Regions from separate parts of the Peribacillus muralis genome, predicted to be linked through region 1. Evidence: riboswitches for the same ligand, from Rfam matches in the RefSeq annotation. Region 1 holds a riboswitch; each other region holds the start of a gene.
The links. A riboswitch is a leader RNA that binds a small molecule or an ion and turns the genes downstream of it on or off. The one in region 1 is predicted to bind S-adenosylmethionine.
Positions count from the first base shown of each region.

Region 2: another riboswitch for S-adenosylmethionine. It lies ahead of ABE28_RS05515 (methionine biosynthesis PLP-dependent protein); the one in region 1 lies ahead of ABE28_RS19170 (methionine ABC transporter ATP-binding protein).
Region 3: another riboswitch for S-adenosylmethionine. It lies ahead of ABE28_RS02280 (sugar ABC transporter substrate-binding protein); the one in region 1 lies ahead of ABE28_RS19170 (methionine ABC transporter ATP-binding protein).

Region 1 covers NZ_CP017080.1:3,942,352-3,945,632, reverse strand. The annotation lists gene ABE28_RS25855 (hypothetical protein) at 121-276, shown strand; gene ABE28_RS19175 (GNAT family N-acetyltransferase) at 303-1,013, shown strand; SAM riboswitch class I at 1,141-1,252, shown strand; gene ABE28_RS19170 (methionine ABC transporter ATP-binding protein) at 1,411-2,433, shown strand; gene ABE28_RS19165 (methionine ABC transporter permease) at 2,447-3,097, shown strand; gene ABE28_RS19160 (MetQ/NlpA family ABC transporter substrate-binding protein) at 3,119-3,281, shown strand, end outside.
Region 2 covers NZ_CP017080.1:1,156,842-1,160,122, reverse strand. The annotation lists gene fumC (class II fumarate hydratase) at 1-1,316, opposite strand, end outside; SAM riboswitch class I at 1,642-1,755, shown strand; gene ABE28_RS05515 (methionine biosynthesis PLP-dependent protein) at 1,842-2,954, shown strand; gene metC (cystathionine beta-lyase) at 2,951-3,281, shown strand, end outside.
Region 3 covers NZ_CP017080.1:473,786-477,066, reverse strand. The annotation lists gene ABE28_RS02285 (sugar ABC transporter ATP-binding protein) at 1-331, opposite strand, end outside; gene ABE28_RS02280 (sugar ABC transporter substrate-binding protein) at 389-1,501, opposite strand; SAM riboswitch class I at 1,616-1,721, opposite strand; gene ABE28_RS02275 (GTPase domain-containing protein) at 1,819-3,281, opposite strand, start outside.

The DNA of each region.
Region 1 (3,281 bases):
TAAAAAATCTTTGCTAGCATTGAATATTTAAATCACCTCCGTCTGGAATATCCTGTTAATATATAGTATACATGATTTTACAAGCGCATGCCTCGTACGCGTTCAGGTGGAAAAGGTGAGATGAAGGAAGTGAATAACGAAGCTTTCTCTTTAAAAGAACATTTGCAGCAGTTGGAGGAGAGTTTAGTAACGTCCGAGATTCGTAAATCAGTGGAAGCACTTGCACGGATATTGAAGGGTGGCTTCTTTAAGTTCGGCAGTTCAGGCCGGATATAGTCAAAAAGCGATTGTATGGGGTCAGAATGATCTTAAGCGATTTTGACATGCATCCCTTATCCGAAGATACCGTGTTAACGAAGTTTCTGAATTTTGATGAAGTGATGGCCGAGCATACGATAAGAAGTTCAATCTGGCAATATCGTAATGGCAGCTGGCAAATGTTTTTTCATCAAGGGACGAAAACGAATTGCCCTCTTATTAACAGCAAAGTGTGCATGAACGTATCAAGAAATTATCCCAACAAAACGAAAGAGGGAGATGGAATGATCTTTCGAACCATTAATATCGACAAAGATAAGGAAACAATCGTTGCATTCCGGAAGGATTCGTATGTGGTAAGCTTTGGGTCGGAAGAAGGTTTTGGCGATGAAGAGGCCTATCTGCAGCGAATGCGGGAGAGGGTGTGCCAGTTTCCGGATGGGCAGGTGATCATCGAACGGGATCGGAAGCCGATCGGACAGATGGAGCTTCAAATTCGCCAGTATGACGGGGCTGAGATCGGCTATGTGAATCTGTTTTATCTTATTCCGGAATACCGCGGTAAAGGGCTTGGCAAGGAGTTGGTCAGCTATGCAGAATTCTTTTTCAGGAAATTCGGGGTATCCGAATATCAGTTAAGGGTGTCTCCAGATAATCAGGATGCGCTTCGTTTATATTCGAAGTCAGGAATGGTGAAGCTACGGGAGGAAAACGAAAGGTATCCTGTATGGAGAATGAGTAAATTCTTGCTATAAGTATTTTGATATAGTAAATAAACGATAAATTAACTATCCTATTAAAATATTTCGAATGTTGGAAATGGTGGTTGACTTCTACGAAATTTGAGTTTATAGTGAAGGACATAATTAAATATTACGTTATTTCTTATCAAGAGATGTGGAGGGACTTGGCCCTATGATACCTCGGCAGCGGGTTTTTACTTTTGTAAAAATACTGTGCTAATTCCAACGGACGAAAGTTTGAAAGATAAGAAGGAGCTTTTCTTAGATAATTAAATTAAGAGTTTACTCTTTTTTATTTCTAAAAGAGGCCTCTTCTGTCTGATGACGGAGGAGGCCTCTTTTGTTTATTCATGGCAAAGCTCTTCTCTGATATGAAATCGAAAAAATGAACAACGTGGGAGGAGACAGGATGATAGAGTTTCAGCATGTTAAAAAAGTTTACGAAACAAAGAAGCAGACCGTCGAAGCATTGAAAGGAATTGATTTGACCGTTGAGAAGGGGGATATATTCGGTGTTGTCGGTTATAGCGGGGCTGGGAAAAGTACGTTGATCAGGTTGGTCAATTTGCTGGAACATCCTTCTGAAGGTAGGGTAATCGTCGGCGGGAAGGAGCTCACTTCATTGAACCCGAAGGAATTGCGGGCAGAAAAGAAGAAAATAGGGATGATCTTTCAGCATTTCAACTTACTAAACTCAAAGACCGTTTTTGATAACATTGCGATGCCGCTCGTTTTATCGGGCACGCCGAGTAGGGAAATCAAAGACAGGGTTGGCGAGCTGCTTGAGTTCGTCGGCTTATCCAGTAAGGCAAAGAGCTATCCGGAACAATTATCCGGCGGTCAAAAGCAGCGAATCGGGATTGCGCGGGCATTGGCCACCAACCCATCGATCCTTTTATGTGATGAAGCGACATCTGCGTTGGACCCGCAAACAACGAGTGCCGTTCTGCAGCTGTTGAAGAAAATCAATAAAGAATACGATATCACCATTTTGCTCATCACCCATGAGATGTCCGTGATCAGGGAAATTTGCAATAAGGTGGCGGTGATGGAGGGTGGATACGTCGTTGAACAAGGGTCAGTGTTCGAGGTTTTTGCCAAGCCCCAAACCGAAATCGCCAAAAACTTCGTGAGAACGGTGATCCATGATGAGATTCCGCAAAGTTTCCTAAAAAGGATAGGGACACACGTTCCGATTATTTGGAAAATTAATTTTATTGGGACTACTTCCGGTACCCCGCTGCTTTCGACGATCTCGAAGAAATATGATGTTCACTTAAGTGTATTATCTGCCAATATTTCCGAAATTCAAGAAACGCCGTTTGGGAATTTGATCATCGAAGTGACAGGTGACAAACAAGAGGTAGCCGAGGCGTATCAATATATTAAAGATGAGGGAATTCTCGTCCAGGAGGTGCAGGTAAATGGGTAATTCACTTTGGGGAATGGAAATAACGGCAGATCAGCTATCGACTGCTTTCGGCGACACTCTTTATATGGTAGCCCTCTCGTTGATTTTTTCCGGACTGATCGGACTTCCGCTGGGCGTCTTGCTCGTCATAACAAGGAAGGGTCACATCATGGATAATAAATGGATCTTCAATGTATTGAACCCAATCATAAATATTGTGCGTTCGGTTCCATTCATCATCTTGCTTGTTGCAATCATTCCGTTCACTAGATGGATCGTAGGCACGGGAATTGGTTCGAATGCGGCAATTGTTCCACTTGTTTTCTACGCCGCGCCTTATATTGCCCGGCTTGTGGAAAACTCCCTGTTGGAGGTGGATAAAGGAATCATCGAGGCAGCCCAGGCAATGGGGGCGACAACATGGCAGATCATTTATCGCTTTTTGATTCCTGAGGGACTCAGTTCGCTGATCCTTACATTTACAACAGCGACGATCGGGCTTGTTGGTGCCACGGCGATGGCAGGAGCGGTCGGTGCAGGCGGGGTCGGGGATCTAGCTTTGGCTTACGGTTATCAAAGATTCGATACGATGACGATGGTCGTCACGGTAGCAGTGCTCGTGATCATCGTTCAATTACTGCAATCCACCGGGAACTTCGTTTCCAGAAAAATCAGAAGAAGATAAACATATCAGGAGGTAGGAGACATGAAGAAAATTTTAGTAACGATCATCGTATTGACATTTGCACTTATCACGGCAGCATGCGGAAACGAGAAGGGGGCATCAGGCGGTTCAGATGATGTGAAAACAGTGAAAGTCGGTGTCAGCAGTGGGGATACGCGAACGTGGGAGTACATTGTCGAATTAG
Region 2 (3,281 bases), 2.1 Mb from region 1:
TTCAACGCCGCTTCTTTTAGTGTAGAGTTATCCTTGAATGCAGTTTTGGCAATTTTGGCTGCTTTTTCATAACCTATGTGCGGATTCAATGCTGTGACCAGCATAAGGGAACGATCAACATTTTCTTTAATCTTATCTTCATTGGCAGTGATGCCGACTGCACAGTTATCGTTGAAGGAATGAATGCCGTCCGTCAATAATTTAACCGTTTGCAGGAAGTTATAGATGATCACTGGCTTGAATACGTTCAATTCGAAATTTCCTTGGCTGGCTGCAAAACCAATCGTAGCATCGTTACCGACGATTTGTGTTGCAATCATGGTAAGCGCTTCACTTTGGGTTGGATTGACCTTGCCTGGCATGATGGAGCTGCCTGGCTCGTTTTCCGGGATGGCAATTTCACCGATTCCGCTTCTAGGGCCACTTGCCAGCCACCTGACATCGTTCGCTATTTTCATCAAGTCCGCTGCCAATGCTTTTAATGCACCATGGGCATATACGATTTCATTATGGCTTGTCAGTGCATGAAACTTATTATCCGATGTGACAAAAGGATGTCCTGTATCCGCTGCGATTTGTTTTGCGGAAAGTCCCGGGAATTCTTTTTTTGTATTGATTCCGGTTCCAACAGCCGTTCCGCCTAAAGCTAGATTCAATAATTTTTGGCTGCTTTCCTCGATCATCGCCAAGTCTTTATCCAGCATCGCTTTCCAACCGGATATTTCTTGTCCTAAAGTTAACGGAGTTGCATCTTGAAGATGTGTCCGGCCGATTTTCACGACATCCCAAAATTCCTTTTCTTTTGCATCGAATGTATCTCTTAGCACTTTGATGGCAGGAACCAACTTTTCAGCAACTTCCATGAAGGCTGCAATATGCATGGCAGTCGGGAATGTATCATTGGAGCTTTGGGCTTTGTTAACGTCATCATTCGGGTGAAGGGCTTCCGCTTCCCCCATTTCCTTTAACCATTCATTTCCTTTATTGGCGACCACTTCGTTCACGTTCATATTACTTTGTGTGCCGCTCCCCGTTTGCCAGACAACAAGCGGGAAATGCTCATCGAGCGTACCTTCGAGGATTTCCCCGCATATCTTGACGATGGCATTCTTTTTCACTTCCGATAGATCACCAAGATCATAGTTCACCTTTGCAGCAGCTTGCTTAACGTATGCAAAAGCACGCACCAACTCAATCGGCATTCTTTCATTACCGATTTTGAAATTGTTCCGGCTTCTTTCCGTCTGTGCTCCCCAATATTTATCGGCAGGGACCTTCACTTCACCCATCGTATCTCGTTCGATTCTGTATTCCATGTGTTCTCCTCCTATGGTTGCACTATTCATCGAATACCCTATGTAATAAGAAATGAATAATGTCGTAATATTCTTTCTCTCCATCCATTGTACAAACTTTATTATTTTAAAGCAAAAAAAACCGGTCAAGCCTGCTCATTTTTCTAAAGGGTCCATAAATGATGCACATGATGCTCACGGACTCCTGCATTACTGGATATTTTTTTACAGCGTAAATTGTTGGTACGCTTGGCTTCTCCAAGCCCATTCGAGCAATACCCGGCCAAATTGCGCTTGACAGTTTTTTGTATATATAGTAAATTCAAAAGAAATTGAATAATCTAAACTCTTATCGAGAGAGGTAGAGGGAACGGCCCGATGACACCTCAGCAACCTTCATTTGTTTCAAACCAATGAAAAGGTGCTAATTCCACAAGTTTTTAAACTTGGAAGATAAGAAGAATGACTCGTCCTCACTTAATCAAAGTCTTCTTCTTAAAGAAGACTTTTTTTTATTTTTATAACAAAAAAGGAGCAGTGAAAATTATGTACAAAACTGAAACATATCTTGCTCAATTGGGAAATCGCAGTGAAACGGTGACAGGAGCGGTCAATCCTCCCGTCTACTTCTCGACAGCCTTCCGTCACGAAGGTATTGGCCAATCGACTGGTTTCGATTATACAAGGACAGGTAATCCCACACGCCAACTATTGGAACGTTCGATTGCCGATCTAGAAAAAGGGGATCAAGGATATGCCTGCAGCTCGGGAATGGCCGCCATTTCTACAATTTTGGCGCTTTTTAAATCGGGAGATGCATGGATTGTCAGCGAAGATCTTTATGGCGGTACATATCGCCTGCTTGAACAAGGCTTTAAGAAATGGGGATTGAAGTGTGACTATGTAAACACTTGCTGCTTGGAGGATATCGAGAATGCCATCACTCCTCACACGAAGGCCATCTTCATCGAAACTCCCACTAACCCCCTTATGCAGCAAACGGATATTGGCGCCATTGCAACACTTGCCAAACGATTCAATATATTGCTGATCGTCGATAATACGTTTTACACGCCTCTCATTCAACAGCCCATCCTTCTTGGCGCCGATATCGTGATTCACAGTGCTACGAAGTATCTCGGCGGCCATAATGATGTACTCGCCGGACTGATCGTTGCTAGCGGAGAAGAATTATGTGAATCACTCGCCTTCCATCACAATGGAACAGGAGCTGTTTTGAGTCCCTTTGATTCATGGTTATTGATGCGTGGAATGAAAACTCTTGCACTTCGGATGGAACGCCATGAAAAGAATGCGAAGATACTTGTAGAATACTTGTCGGAGCATGATTGTGTTACGGACGTATTTTATCCCGGAAGAGGAGGCATGATTTCATTCCGAATCATTGATGAGTCCGCTGTCAACCCATTTCTACAATCACTCTCACTCATTTCGTTTGCAGAAAGCCTTGGCGGTGTTGAAAGCTTCATCACTTACCCCGCCACACAAACACATGCCGATATTCCTCTTGAAGTCAGGACGGCAAACGGGGTTTGTAATCGCCTGCTCCGCTTTTCCGTAGGCATCGAAGACAGCGGAGATTTGATTTCCGACTTGCAGCAAGCCTTCGCGCAGGTAAAAAGGGAGGCCCTACGATGACGGATCATGATTTTAGCTTTGAAACCAAATTGCTTCATAATCAACATAAATTCGATGCAACGACTGGAGGTGTGAGCGTTCCCATTCAGCACGCCTCCACTTTCCATCAATCCGATATCGATCAATTCGGCAAATATGATTACAGCCGAAGCGGGAATCCCACTCGCGAGGCATTGGAAGAAATCATTGCCGAACTGGAAGAAGGCACACATGGCTTCGCCTTTTCATCAGGCATGGCCGCCATTTCAACAGCTTTTCTGCTGTTATCTGCCGGGGACCATATCATCATTTCCGAAGATGTGTACGGGGGAACGTTCAGGATGGTCA
Region 3 (3,281 bases), 1.5 Mb from region 1:
TGTTTTGGACCATTTCATTCAGCATTACATTTTCACCAACGGTTAAGTATGGGATGAGTGACGTATCCACCTCCTGATAAACGATCTGAATGCCATGTCCCTGAGCCTCCTTTGGCGAACGGATTTGCCGCTTTATCCCATCCAGATAAATGTCACCTGAATAATGAACATGTGCCCCAGATAAAACTTTCATTAACGTGGATTTTCCTGCCCCGTTTGCGCCGACCAATGCATGAGCCGTCCCTGTCCGTACTGAAAAATCAACATCACTAAGAGCCTTCACTCCGGGAAATTCAATCGAAATGCCCTTCATATCCACTCGTGTGCCCATGTTCATACCCCCTACCTGAACAGACACCCCCCTTCCTAGGAAAGAGAGTGCCTCTTTTTATTTTTTATAGTGAGCTTTCAAGACTTTCATCCAATCTTCTTCAAATTCGCTTGATTCGCCCCAGCCATTAACAATCCCAGATAGGTTTGTCATGTTTACCGCTTCTTTTGAAGCCTGGATTTGCTTTTGTGAAATAAGTGAAGCCTTTAAATCATATGTTTGCGGCGTATCCTCTCCAGCTAATTTTTTTGCCAATATCCTCATATTCACTGCACCGATCAACTTCGGATCGACTGCTGCCGTGTAAGCCCACGAGCTATCAGCAGAGTGGATTTCCTGAAGATCTGCGTTCGATACGTCAATTCCGTATATCTTCACCTCTTCACGGCCAGCTTCTTTTATCGCCCGTGCCGCTCCGATAGCAAAAGCATCCCACGTTGCAAAAATGGCATCCAATTCACCTTTAGGATATTTGTTCAGCATTGCGGCGACTGCATTCTGTGTCTGAACAGATGTATCAGCAGATGCCACCCCGAACCTTTCGACTTCTTTTATACCAGGATTCTCTTTCAATTTTTTCTGATAGACGGCATTTCTTCTTACCATCGGGGGAAAACCATCCACCCACAGATAAGCGATTGCCGCTTTACCCTTCTGCTCTTCTATCAATTTATCCAAAGCAAGTGCTGCCAACGCTTCATCGTCCTGTGAAGTTAATGTCACACCTTCTATCTTGGACAGGTCGTTTATCGAATCGAAGGTGACCACGCTTTTTCCTGCATCCACCAGCTTTTGAACGTCATTGACTGTTGCTGCATCATCACCATGGGAGATGATATAGCCGTCATAATCTTGTTGCATAGCCTGGGCTATGGCATCATGGAATTTAGCCGTATCACCATTTGCTGTATATGTATCCACTTGAAACCCCAGGGATTCTCCTTCTTCCTTCGCTCCGGCCAGATACTGGGCCGTATGATCATCCCCGCCAATTTTACGGATTACTTTGATCTTCGCTCCCTGCCCATCGGCAAATCTTTCCGGAACATTTTCAAACGATACCTTTTCTTCTTTCTTCGTCTCTGTTGAACTCTGTCCTGAAGAGCAACCTGTTAAAAGCAAAGCAGAAGCGATAGCTGTAATGAATGTAGCTTTAATGGTCTTTCTCATCCTGTTTCCTCCATGTCATTTTATTATTCTTATCCGTTAAGTTGGTGTAAATCCTAAAATAAAAACCTCTCTAGTAATAGAGAGGTTTAATCAGCTGTTTGCGGACTTGTCCCTCTCTTATCTGTCAAAACATTTCTGTTTTGCAGGATTTAGCACCAATTCCTAATGGAACGGTTGCTGGGCATCTTAGGGCCAGTCCCTCCGCCACTCTTGATAAGAGAATATAATGTGTTACGTTTTTCGTAATTACCACTTTATAGGGATATAGTCGTAAAGTCAATAGATTTTTGAATATTTAAAATGTTCGTCGTGACTATTTATTTTCTTTGCAGTTGAGCTAGACGCTTTTTCTCGATTTTTTCAAGCTTCTCCAGCTGGCGCAATTTCACTTCGAACAGCGTGATAGGGTCACGGTACACTTCCGGATTTTCCTTCATATGCTCCAATGCTGCCTGGTAGTCTTTAATTTCAGTCTGCGTTTGCTCTATCGTTTTTTGCAGTAAGGCAAATGAACTGCGATAGAAAAGTGAGATGTCCCGATCCAAGGATTTTTCAAACAGGCCGAATTGGGTCAGGAAGCGTTCCGTGATCATCTCCGCTACATCCTGATAATCTTCGCCTTCCAAGTATTTCTTATAACGGTTGTACATATTGGCTTTATTTTGCGGAATCGCCCCAAATAGTTTTCCTGCGCCTTTAAGCAGCAGCTGCGATGGTGTCCTGCGCAATAAAATATTGACGTTTTCAATGCGGATGCTGCTAGTCATCCGATCCGCATCACGGCGCCAGTCATCCAGTACCCTGAAGTCCCCGGCAAGCATGATCCGTTCTTCTTTGTACAATTCATTGAACCCCGAACTCATCTCATCCATAAACTGTTGGCTTTGTGTGAATTCCATTTGGGAACTGGCAATCCAATCTTGCAGCGAACGGTAATATTGAGGCATGATTTTATCAGATATGAGGGCTTGGATCCGATCATTCATTTCCTGATTTAACTCAATATGAACCTGACTGAAATCACTGCTTTCCGTTAACGATTTGGAACAGTCCCTCAGTAATTCGGGAATTTTAGAAGAAAGCTGATTTTTCACTTCATCCTTGAGCAAACGGTATGCCCTGATGATATTTTCACTTTTTTCTTTTTCCAAATCTCCCAGCTGGTTGACGGCACCATTAAGCTTGACCTCCATCTGTTCATTCCAAGATATGGAATGCTCGCATTTCCGCTCGTTGGCCGCTCGTTTTTCTAACAGGTAAGATAATGTTTTGCGAATGAAGGCAAGAATTTTTTCAGATCTTCTCTCCATCCAATTACCATCATGGTAATTCGTTTGAAGGAATGCTGAAAGGTCCTTCAACTGCTGCTTGCTATCATATAGCTTGGAGAAAGCAAATACTTTCGCATGCGGGAAATATGCATTCACCTTATCCCACGTTTCGTCTTCCATCCGCACTGCCACTTGATCGCTGTAGATCGTATCCATCTTATTCAATAAGAAATGGATCGGCAGCTTTGGAGCCAGTTTTTGAATCTCCAATAACAGATCCCGCTCACTGCCTGTGAAAGGGGCACGGGCATCAAGGACGAACAATAGGCCATCACTGCCATGCAAGTAGCCCTGGAAATCCGATTCCACGCTTTTTTCCCCATTGAATCCTGGTGTATCCAAGAGGCGCAAGCGATTATTCTTCAGATAATCACTAATAAGAGTAACATCGACAATCGTCCCGCGCTGACGGCGAGTTTCATCCAAATCCGTTAGTTCCAAAACAGCCT